DNA from 2 places in the Clostridium oceanicum genome. Region 1 is predicted to be linked to the other one. Evidence: riboswitches for the same ligand, from Rfam matches in the RefSeq annotation. Region 1 holds a riboswitch; the other holds the start of a gene.
The links. A riboswitch is a leader RNA that binds a small molecule or an ion and turns the genes downstream of it on or off. The one in region 1 is predicted to bind S-adenosylmethionine.
Positions count from the first base shown of each region.

Region 1 (5,945 bases):
AATAGTTGTTAGATCTTCTATAAAAAGAGCAGGGGACAGTTTTGATGAATCAATAATAAAATACATAAGGAAAAAACATAAACTTATGATAGGGGAAAGAACAGCAGAAAATCTTAAAATTAATATAGGTTCTGCATTTGCTAAAGGGGAACCGGTTCCTATGCAAATAAGAGGAAGAGATTTAGTTTCAGGACTTCCTAAAGATATAACTGTAACTTCAGATGAAATGAGAGAAGCTCTTCAAGAATCAGTTAATGCTATAGCTGATCTTGCTCATTCTGTTCTAGAAAAAACTCCACCTGAGTTATCTGCAGATATAGCAGATAAAGGAATAATAATGACAGGTGGAGGAGCTTTATTAAATGGACTTAGTGACTTAATAGGAAGCGTTACTAAAGTACCTGTTCATATAGCTGATAATGCAGTTTCTTGCGTAGCAGAAGGTACTGGAAAGGTACTAGCTTATTTGGATAAAATGGGTATATCATCTTCCGGTGATGGATTAAATTTAGTTGAATAACATATAGCTTTATATGAATAAGCACCATAATAATAACTATTATTATGGTGCTTATTCAGGTTCATTATATACCATATAATAGCAATGTAGTAATGAGTTAACTATAGTTTTTGCCATATTCATTATTAAACTTAATCTAATAGTATTAGAATGAAATAATTCATTGTTTTCATGAGAGTCTACAATTCCTATTATAGATACTTCTCCTATATTAGGTAGAGATTTCCCTACACCCTTTCCGGGATGAACAGGATAGTCTCTTACCTGCAGTTCTCCAATTTTGCATTTATCACCTAAGCAAGCGTCTATGCCTATTATATTGCTATTTGGGTGACGATTTTTGATTTGAGATATTTTTTCTTCTATATTTAAAGCATGTATAGGATTATCTATAGTTCCATATACATGTAGAGGAAAATTTTTCGATCTTAACATACTACCTACTAGAGGTCCTAAAGAATCACCTATACACCTATCAGTTCCTATACATACTATTAAAGTATCTTTATTAATATAATCTTTTAAAAAATATGCTATTTTATAGTAGGATAGCGAATTGTTATAAGGTGTTTTAATTTTACTCAAAGTACATCCCTCCCTATATTAATTTATATGAATAGGGATAATTAAATATTAAATAAAAATTTTAATTTTTTTTCCATATATTTAATTGGTCAGTATTAGTAAGACATCCTAGAAGCCTATCCCTTATTCCTGGTATATCTTTTTCTAAAGAAGATATTAAATCTTTCATATACTCTCTTTTAGTATATCCATTAGCAGGGCAAGGGTTGTCAATTATTTTAAAATTATATTTTTTTGATATGCTTTTGGTTTCATATTCATTTATATAAACCATAGGTCTTATTAAAGTTATATCACGTCTGTTTAAATAAGTTTTAGGAGAAAAGCTACTAATTCTTCCTTCATAGAACATAGACATAAGTAAAGTTTCAACAGCATCATTTTTATGATGACCTAATGCAAGTTTATTACAGCCTAATTTTTTAGCATAATCATTTAATGCACCTCTTCTTAAATTTGCACAAAGGGAACAAGGATTTTTTTCTTTTCTAATATCAAAAACTATTTCTTTTATATTAGTTTTATAAATGTGTATTGGTATATCCATTTCAGAGCACATTTCTTCCATAGGAGAAAAATCTGCACCACTATTTGGATCTATAACTATAGCTATTAAATCAAATTTTTCAGGGGAGAACCTTTGGTATTTTTTTAGTAGTTGTAATAAACATATACTATCTTTTCCACCAGATAAACCGACAGCTATTTTGTCATTGTCTTGAATTAAATCAAAATCATTTATAGCTTTTCTTAATTTACTTAATAATTTTTGCATAAGTACCTCCTAAGTATGAATATATTGTAGTTATTTAGATTATATTGTAAAAATGTACTAATAATTATACCATTAAAACCTTATATGTTTTATAAATGGTATATGTGTATAAAATAAAGAAAATTAGAGATAATAAAAGATACAAAGGAATAAAGCAGTAAAAACATAAATAAATGGGCTTGAAATTATAATTAAAAACAGATATACTATTTCTTGTCGAAAGCGTTCAAAACTTTCAACATAAATACAAAATATGCTGGCATGGCTCAATTGGCAGAGCAGCTGACTTGTAATCAGCAGGTTGTAGGTTCAAGTCCTATTGCCAGCTCCATATGTGGAGGAGTTCCCGAGTGGCCAAAGGGGGCAGACTGTAAATCTGTTGCAATTTGCTTCGATGGTTCGAATCCATCTTCCTCCACCAAAATTTTATGGGCGCATAGCTCAGCTGGGAGAGCATCTGCCTTACAAGCAGGGGGTCACAGGTTCGAGCCCTGTTGTGCCCACCATAAAATTTTATAAAAAATTTAATAATATGCTGGCATGGCTCAATTGGCAGAGCAGCTGACTTGTAATCAGCAGGTTGTAGGTTCAAGTCCTATTGCCAGCTCCATATGGAGGAGTTCCCGAGTGGCCAAAGGGGGCAGACTGTAAATCTGTTGCAATTTGCTTCGATGGTTCGAATCCATCTTCCTCCACCAAAACCTTTACTTTAGTAAAGGTTTTTTATTTTATGGTAGAATAAATTATAATATAATTTTTTTAGGTTGTTGACACCTATATGATGTTATGTTATGATTTTTAATAGTAAAAGTTAATAGTAAACTCTTATCCAGAGAGGTGGAGGGAAAAGGGCCCTTTGAAACCCGGCAACCAGTGAGTAGTGATGTTCACTATAGGTGCCAATTCCGGCAGTTAGTTCTGCAAGATAAGAGAGAAGTTAGTATATAACCTCTTCTTATTGAAGAGGCTTATTTTTTTGCAATTTTAAAATCATTAAATGGGAGGTTTAAAGTATGAAAAGAATTTTTACATCTGAATCAGTTACAGAGGGACATCCAGATAAAATTTGTGACCAGGTATCAGATGCTATATTAGATGCTATATTAGAAAAAGATCCAGAAGGTAGAGTAGCTTGTGAAACAGCTGTTACTACTGGTATGGTATTAGTAATGGGGGAAATATCTACTCATTGTTATGTAGATATACCTAAAGTTGTTAGAGAAACTATAAAAGGAATAGGTTACGATAGAGCTAAATACGGATTTGATTGTGAAACTTGTTCTGTATTAACTTCAATAGATGAACAATCTTCAGATATTGCTGTAGGTGTTGATGAAGCATTAGAATCAAAAGCTGGAGAAATGGAAAAAATAGATGCTATAGGTGCTGGAGATCAAGGTATGATGTTTGGTTTTGCTACTAATGAAACTAAAGAATATATGCCTCTTCCTATAGAAACAGCTCATAAAATAACAAGAAGATTATCAGAAGTTAGAAAAAATGGAACTTTAGCATATTTAAGACCAGATGGAAAAGCACAAGTTACAGTAGAATATGAAGATGAAAAACCAGTTAGAATAGATTCTATTGTTGTTTCAACTCAACATAGCAGAAAAGCTACACAAGAACAAATACAAAAAGACATAAAAGAGCATGTTATAAATGCTGTAATTCCTGAAGAATTATTAGATGAGAATACAAAATATTACATTAACCCAACTGGTAGATTTGTAATTGGAGGACCACAAGGGGATTCAGGATTAACAGGAAGAAAAATAATAGTTGATACTTATGGCGGATATGGAAGACATGGTGGAGGAGCTTTCTCAGGTAAGGATGCAACAAAAGTAGATAGATCAGCTGCATATGCAGCTAGATGGGTAGCTAAAAACTTAGTAGCAGCAGGAGTAGCAGATAAATTAGAAATACAACTATCTTATGCTATAGGAGTAGCTAAGCCAGTTTCAATATCTATAGATACTTTTGGAACAGGAAAAATATCAGAAGAAAAAACATCTCAAATAGTAGATAAAGTATTTGATCTAAGACCAGGAGCTATTATAAGAGATTTAAAATTAAAAAGACCAATATATAAACAAGTAGCAGCTTATGGTCATTTTGGAAGAACAGATATAGATGTTCCATGGGAAAAGTTAGATAAGGTTGATGAAATAAAAAAATACTTATAATATAAGAAGAGTTAGGCTTTATGGTCTAACTCTTTTAATTAGGTAGTATTTGTATATATGTAAATAAATTATGTTATAATTTATATAATAAAGTAGTTTAGGAGAGATCATATGCAGGAATTACAAGGCTTTGTTGAGGATATAGTTTTTGAAAATCAGGATAACGGATATATGGTTGCAAAAATTAAAGACAAAAACAGAATTATAACTATAGTTGGGTTTATTCCTTATATAACAGAAGGTCAAAATTTAAAATTAAAAGGTGAATGGGTTGTTCATAAGCAATTTGGTAAACAGTTTAAAGTTGAAAGTTGTGAAGAGATAACTCCAGATACCGTTTTAGGAATAGAAAGATACCTAGCTTCTGGTATAGTGTCTGGTATAGGGCCTGTAACTGCTAAAAAAATAGTTGCGAAATTTAAAGAGAAATCCTTAGATATATTAGATAATGATATAGAAAAGCTTAAAGAGATAGAAGGTATTGGTAAAAAGAAAATAGAAACTATAAAATCTTCTTATGAAAAGCAAAGAGAAGTAAGAAACATTATGATATTTTTCCAGCAATATGGAGTTACTGCTAACCAGTGTGTAAAGATACATAAAAAATATGGAGTTAATTCTATAAATAAAGTACGTAAAAATCCATATATACTTACAGAAGATATATCTGGTATAGGGTTTAAAACTGCTGATAAAATTGCTAAAAGTTTAGGGATAGAAGCAGATTCACCTTTTAGAATTCAAAGTGGAATAACCTATATAATAAACCAGTTTTGTGCGTTAGGAAATACTTATATGCCTATGGATAAACTAAAAAAACAAGCAATAGATATTTTATGTGTTAAAGAAGAAGAGATTGAAAGAAATATATATGTAAGTGTTTCTGAAAATAAACTTAAGATAGAGGAAGCTTATAATAATAAATGTGTATTTAATTTACCCTACTACTATTGTGAATTAGGAGTAACTAGAAAGATATTAATGTTATCTTTAAATGAGTATAAAGATTTAAAAATAGATATAGAAAAAGAAATAGGAATATTTGAAAAAAGTAATAGTATAACTTTTGCACCATCACAAAAAGAAGCCATAAAAGGAGCTTTTGATAATGGGGTTGAAGTAATTACTGGAGGACCTGGAACTGGTAAAACTACTATAATAAACTGCATAACGGATATATTTGAAAAAGCCAATATGAGGGTATTTATGGCAGCTCCTACAGGAAGAGCAGCAAAGAGAATGTCAGAATCTACAGGACGAGAAGCTAAAACTATACATAGACTATTAGAGATGGGAATAGGAGAAGATAGGGAAGGATTATTTTCAAAAAGTGAAGATACTCCATTAGAATGTGATGTAATTATTATAGATGAAGCTTCTATGATAGATATAATGCTTATGCATAGCTTGCTTAAGGCTATATCTTTAGGCACAAGACTTATTATAGTTGGTGATGTGGATCAACTTCCTTCTGTAGGTCCTGGTAACGTTCTTAGAGATTTAATAGATAGTAGATGTGTTAAGATTGTTAGATTGAAAGATATTTTTAGACAGTCAAAGGAAAGTATGATAATAGTAAATGCCCACAAAATTAATAGTGGAGAAATGCCCTTATTAAATAAAAAAGATAAAGATTTTTATTTTATAGAATGTGAAGATCCAAATAAAATTTCAGATACTTTAATAGACCTTTGTAACAAAAGGTTACCAAAATTCAATAAAAAGTGGGATAAAAAGAAGCATATACAAATACTGTCCCCTATGAGAAAAGGAATACTTGGAATCAATAATTTAAATGTTCATTTGCAAGAAATTTTAAATCCTAAAGATAAGGATAAAAAAGAAATAAGTTTTAAAGACACTATATTTAGAGTTG
Region 1 covers NZ_BAAACG010000013.1:112,697-118,641, forward strand. Annotated here, with positions in the region: gene mreB (rod shape-determining protein) at 1-520, shown strand, start outside; gene yyaC (spore protease YyaC) at 572-1,105, opposite strand; gene ABDZ71_RS14535 (tRNA 2-thiocytidine biosynthesis TtcA family protein) at 1,167-1,880, opposite strand; tRNA gene ABDZ71_RS14540 (tRNA-Thr) at 2,136-2,211, shown strand; tRNA gene ABDZ71_RS14545 (tRNA-Tyr) at 2,217-2,301, shown strand; tRNA gene ABDZ71_RS14550 (tRNA-Val) at 2,311-2,386, shown strand; tRNA gene ABDZ71_RS14555 (tRNA-Thr) at 2,415-2,490, shown strand; tRNA gene ABDZ71_RS14560 (tRNA-Tyr) at 2,494-2,578, shown strand; SAM riboswitch class I at 2,703-2,812, shown strand; gene metK (methionine adenosyltransferase) at 2,894-4,069, shown strand; gene recD2 (SF1B family DNA helicase RecD2) at 4,181-5,945, shown strand, end outside.

Region 2 (5,945 bases), on a different contig from region 1:
CAATAACTGGTCTTACGGAAGCATGTATTTTATCATTTATTATATTACTAATTCCAATAAATTTAACTGTGCCACCTAATCTGTTAGATTTTAAAATATCAAATTCATCTAGTTTATCTATTCCTTCAACTTTAAAAGTTTCCCAATCTAAATTTCTATTATAAGCTATATTAGACAGTATATTAAGTTTTCTAGCACTATCGTATCCTTTAATATCAGAAGTAGGATCTGCTTCTGCAAAGCCAAGCTCTTGAGCCAATTTTAAAGCTTTATCAAAACTAAGATTTTCTTTAGACATTTTTGTTAAAATAAAGTTAGTAGTACCATTTAAGATAGCTTTTATGCTTGTTACATTATTTCCTATTAAGCAGTTTTTAAGCGGTCTAAGTATTGGTATTCCACCACCTACACTAGCTTCAAAGTAAAGTTTAACATTATTTTCTTTAGCAAGACTTAAAAGTTCTAAACCATGCTTTGCAATTAAATCTTTATTTGCAGTAACTACATGTTTTTTCTGCTTTAAAGACATTTTTATATATTCATAAGCTGGATTTAAACCACCCATACATTCAACAACAATATCTACATCCTCTTTTAAAATATCTTCTGGTTTGTCTGTTATAATTCTATAATTATTGCTGTTTCTATGTTTATCTTTATTTTTAACTAATATCTTAGAAATTTTTATCCCTTTATTTAATTTGTTTTTTATACTATTTATATTTTTTTCTATTAGTTCAGCTACTCCAGAGCCAACTACACCATTTCCTAATATAGCTATTGAAATCATTTATGAAGTCCTCCTTATTATTATGCAAAATTTAATTATGCTTATTTTATATTATTTAAAGCTTGATCAAAGTCTTTTATTATATCATCTGCATTTTCTATACCAACAGAAACTCTTACTAAATCTTTTGGTACTCCAGAAGATATTAATTGTTCTTCTGATAACTGTCTATGAGTTGTGCTAGCAGGGTGAATTACACTAGTTCTAGCATCTCCTATATGAACAACTAAAGCTGCTAGGGAAAGATTTTTAGTAAATACTTTAGCTGCATCGTCATTTCCTTTAATTCCAAAAGTTAATATACCGCTAGCACCATATTTTAGATACTTTTTAGCATTATCATAATTTTTATTGTTTTCTAGTAGGGGATAATTAACCCAACTAACTTTTGGATGATCTTTTAAAAATTTGGCTAGCTTTAAAGCATTGTCGCTATGTCTTTCCATTCTAAGATGTAATGTTTCTAGTCCTAAATTAAACAAGAATGCATTGAAAGGACTTAAACATGCTCCAAAATCTCTAAGTAATGTAACTCTTAGTTTAACTATATATGCAGCATTTTTAAAAGATTCTGAAAAATTTGTACCATGGTATGTAGGATCTGGCTCTGAAAGAGATTTAAATTTACCATTATTCCAATCAAAGTTACCACCATCTACTATAGCTCCACCTACACTTGTTGCATGACCGTCAATATATTTAGTAGCAGAATAAACTACTATATTAGCACCATGCTTTAATGGCTTGCAAAGTTTAGAGGTCATTAAAGTATTATCAACTATAAAAGGTACTCCAATTTCTTTAGCAACACTTGAAAATTTATCAAAATCTAAAATATTTAAGCTAGGATTAGCCATTGTTTCCCCATATATAAGTTTAGTTTTATCAGTACATTTATTTAAAATTTCTTCTCTTGAAGCATCAGGAGAAACTAAAGTTACATCAATTCCTAATTTGTTTAAAGTAGAAGAGAGTAGAGTAAATGTTCCTCCATAAAGATTTGAAGATGCTACAATGTGATCTCCTTTTGTACAAATATTTAAAACTGCTAAAGTAATAGCTGATTGTCCTGATGCAGTAGCTACCGCGCCAACTCCACCTTCAAGTTCTGTTAGCTTTTGTTCAAACCCTGCAACAGTTGGGTTTCCTATTCTAGAATAAAAGAATCCTTCTTCTTTTAAATCAAATAAATTAGCAACTTGATCTGGATCTTCATATTTATAAGTTGTACTTTGTACTATAGGAAGAATTCTAGCTTCTCCAGACTTTGGTGTATATCCTCCTTGTATACATATAGTTTCATCTTTCCAATTTTCATTAAACATAGTATTGCCCCCTTAATTATTTATTTAAATGGAAACAAGTGGTTTATTGAATCAACCTGTTTCAACTTGTTATTAAAAAAAATAAAAGCCATTTCTTAGAGAAATGACTTTAAATTACAGTTATAGAAACTACAATTTTCTCATCTCTCAGTAAATTTAACTGCAGGATTTAGCACATTTCTGATTTTTAAAAATCAGCTGTTGCCGGGTTTCTCAGGGCCTGTCCCTCAACCACTCTTGATAAGAAATATTTTATATTAACTTTTTAAAATTCAATTTTTCGTTTTCTTAAATTTGATTTAACCTTTGCTTGAAACTTATTATATTTAAAATCATTTTTTATGTCAAGGGGTTAATTTATGATTTGTATAGATTTACTTAGAGTGAAAAAGTATACATTGGCTATATTACTAGAAGGAAAAAATATTTATATTTTTTTTATTATTTTAAAAAGTGCCCTTTCTCCACCGTTGGGATCATATGGTATTAAAAACCACTTAGCTTTTTTAATACAAAAACTATATTTAATAGATAATAAAGTTTATACAATAGAGAAATGTATAAATTTTATTATCTATTAGAGAGGCTAAAGGTGTACTTATCTTTTTAGTTTAGAAAGATAAAGGTTTAAATATAATAAAAACTTAAATACTAATATTATTCTAAAATCTTATGATATATATTAGGTGGTGTTGTAAGTGAAAAATTTAAATGCACTTTAATGTAAAAAAAATAGTACATAAAGATATACGGGTAGTTATTATAAATAAAAAATTACTTAGTAATATAATAAAGTTAATTTAAAATCATAATCCTAATAATATATCTATATTAAGATAAACTGTGTTGTTTTTTAAATATAGAAGATTCTTTTAAATAAACTTCTTAAAAACAAGTGTATAAGTTTTCATAAAAAAATTATAAAAAATAGCTTTACATTTTCTTTTTTTTGTAATATAATCGTACTTAATAAAAAATGAATGAAGCTTATCATGAGAGGCGGAGGGACTGGCCCTACGAAGCCCGGCAACCGTATATTTATATACAAGGTGCTAAATCCTGCAGCATTATGCTGATAGATAAGGATAATATCTTACGTTATTAAAACCTAAGGGATTACTCCTTTAGGTTTTTTATTTATTTTAAAATAAAAAGTCAACTAAATAAAAAATAAATTTAATAATCAAAATATTTAGTTTAAATCTATACTTAATAAAAGAACAGTGTAAAGCATCAATAATAAAAATTATAAAATAGACATAATACGAAAAGGGGTTATTTAAATGAAAATCAAAAATTTATTTTCCGAAAAAAATGTAGTTTTCTCTTTGGAGGTATTTCCACCTAAAAGTACTACTCCAATTGAAAATATATATAAAACACTAGATGAACTTAAAGATCTAAAGCCAGATTATATAAGTGTAACTTATGGAGCCGGTGGTACTAGTTCTGGTAATAAAACTTGTGAACTTTCATCACTTATAAAAAACAAATATAACATAGAAGCTTTAGCTCATTTAACTTGCATAAATTCTACAAAAGAAACTATAGAAAATACATTAAAAAATCTTAAAGACAATAACATAGAAAATGTATTAGCTTTAAGAGGAGACATACCTTTAGATCAAAAACCAATAGGGGATTATAACTATGGATTTGAACTTGTAGATTATATAAAAAAGCATCATGATTTTTCTATAGCAGCAGCTTGTTATCCAGAAGGACATACAGAAAGCATTTCTTTAGATAAGGATATTGAAAGATTAAAACAAAAGGTTGATTGTGGTACAGACTATTTGATAAGTCAATTGTTTTTCGATAATAACTTATTCTATGAGTTTAATGATAAAATTAATAAAAAGAATATAAATGTACCAATTCAAGCTGGAATAATGCCTGTAATAAACAAAAAACAAATTGAAAGAATAGTTTCTTTATGTGGTGCGTCACTTCCTCCAAAATTTATAAAAATAATGAATAGATATGAACATGATAAAAATGCTTTAAGAGATGCTGGAATAGCTTATGCAGTAGAACAAATAGTAGACTTAGTATCTAGTGGAGTAAAGGGAATTCATCTATATACAATGAATAATCCTTATGTAGCTAGAAAAATAAATGAAAGTATAAAATCTATAATAGGTTCTGTAAATAATGATTTAGCTATTTAGATTTTAAATTGGTGAATCTTATGAATGATATATTTAAAATAGATAAAAAAGAAGTTTTAAGATATTTAGGGTATAAAAGTTCTATAGTTGATAAAAATACAGATACTTTAATTGAAGAATGTAGAAGAGAAATTAAAGAATATATAAATTTTAAATACACCTATAAAACTTTTAATATAGAAAAAAAAGACAAAGAAGTATTAATAAAAGATACTAATTTAATCTTTAAAGGAAAAGATATATTAAGACATTTAAGTAATTCAAAAGAATGCACTCTTATGGCAGTAACTTTAGGAATAAGCTTAGATAGAAAAATAGCACTTTATGAAAAAACTAATATGACTAAATCAATAATATTAGACGCTTGTGCAACTACAGCTATTGAAGATGGCTGTGATTTTGTAGAATCTATAGTAAAAAAAGAAGCTGAGCTTAAAAATAATAAAATAACATTTAGATATAGTCCTGGATATGGTGATTTGAGTATAGAAATTCAAAAGGATTTTTTAAAAGTTTTAAATGCTCAAAGAGAAATTGGTCTTACGGCATCATCTCATAATATACTGATACCAAGAAAATCTGTTACCGCTATAATAGGATTTATACCTAAAGAAATAACCCTTAAAAAAAGAAGCTGCGTAAACTGTAATAAATATAAAGATTGCGAATTTAGAAAGACAGGTGAATCATGTGGAAATTAAAAAAATACTAGAAGAAAAGATACTGTTTTTTGATGGAGCTATGGGAACAATGCTTCAAAGAGCGGGACTTAAAAGAGGAGAAATTCCAGAAATTTTAAATATAGAAGATAAAGATAAAATTATAAACATACATAAAAAATATATAGAAGCTGGAGCCAATATAATTACTACTAATACTTTTGGAGCTAATGAACTAAAATTAGAAGATATTAAATATAGTGTAGAAGAAATAATAGACGCAGCTGTAAAAAATGCTAAAAAAGCTTCAGAAAATAGAGATACTTTAGTGGCTTTAGATATAGGCCCTATAGGTGAACTTTTAGAACCTATGGGAACATTAAAATTTGAAAAAGCTTACAATGTATTTAAAAGACAAGTAATTCAAGGTGTTAAAAGTGGAGCAGATGTAATACTTATAGAAACTATGGCAGATTTATATGAAGTTAAAGCAGCAGTTTTAGCAGCTAAAGAAAATTCCAAATTACCTGTATTTTGTACAATGACTTTTGAAAAGGATAGAAGAACTTTTACAGGATGCAGTATTTTGTCAATGATTATGACTTTAGAGGGCTTAGGAGTAGATGCACTAGGAGTAAATTGTTCTCTAGGACCTGTAGAACTTGAACCTATAGTATCAGAAATACTTGAATTTTCTTCTATACCAGTTATGGTTCAACCTAATGCTGGTCTTCCTAAAATGGTTAATGGAGAAACAGTATATGAGATATCTAAAGAAGAATTTTCTTCTATAGAAAAAAGAATGGCAGAAAAGGGAGCAAGAATACTAGGTGGATGTTGTGGTACAGATGACACCTTTATAAAAAAAGTAGTAGAAGAAGTATCAAAAGTAAAACCTATATCTAAAAATAGTTCTAAAATATGTGGAGTATGTACTCCTACTAACCCTGTTATAATAGACGGAGTGAAAGTAATAGGTGAGAGAATAAATCCTACTGGT
Region 2 covers NZ_BAAACG010000010.1:26,906-32,850, reverse strand. Annotated here, with positions in the region: gene ABDZ71_RS10755 (homoserine dehydrogenase) at 1-790, opposite strand, end outside; gene ABDZ71_RS10750 (O-acetylhomoserine aminocarboxypropyltransferase/cysteine synthase family protein) at 832-2,115, opposite strand; SAM riboswitch class I at 2,253-2,362, opposite strand; SAM riboswitch class I at 3,100-3,201, shown strand; gene metF (methylenetetrahydrofolate reductase [NAD(P)H]) at 3,399-4,286, shown strand; gene ABDZ71_RS10740 (methionine synthase) at 4,307-4,987, shown strand; gene ABDZ71_RS10735 (homocysteine S-methyltransferase family protein) at 4,977-5,945, shown strand, end outside.
Region 2: it holds a riboswitch for S-adenosylmethionine, as region 1 does, so the genes downstream of both, metF (methylenetetrahydrofolate reductase [NAD(P)H]) here and metK (methionine adenosyltransferase) in region 1, are expected to answer to the same signal.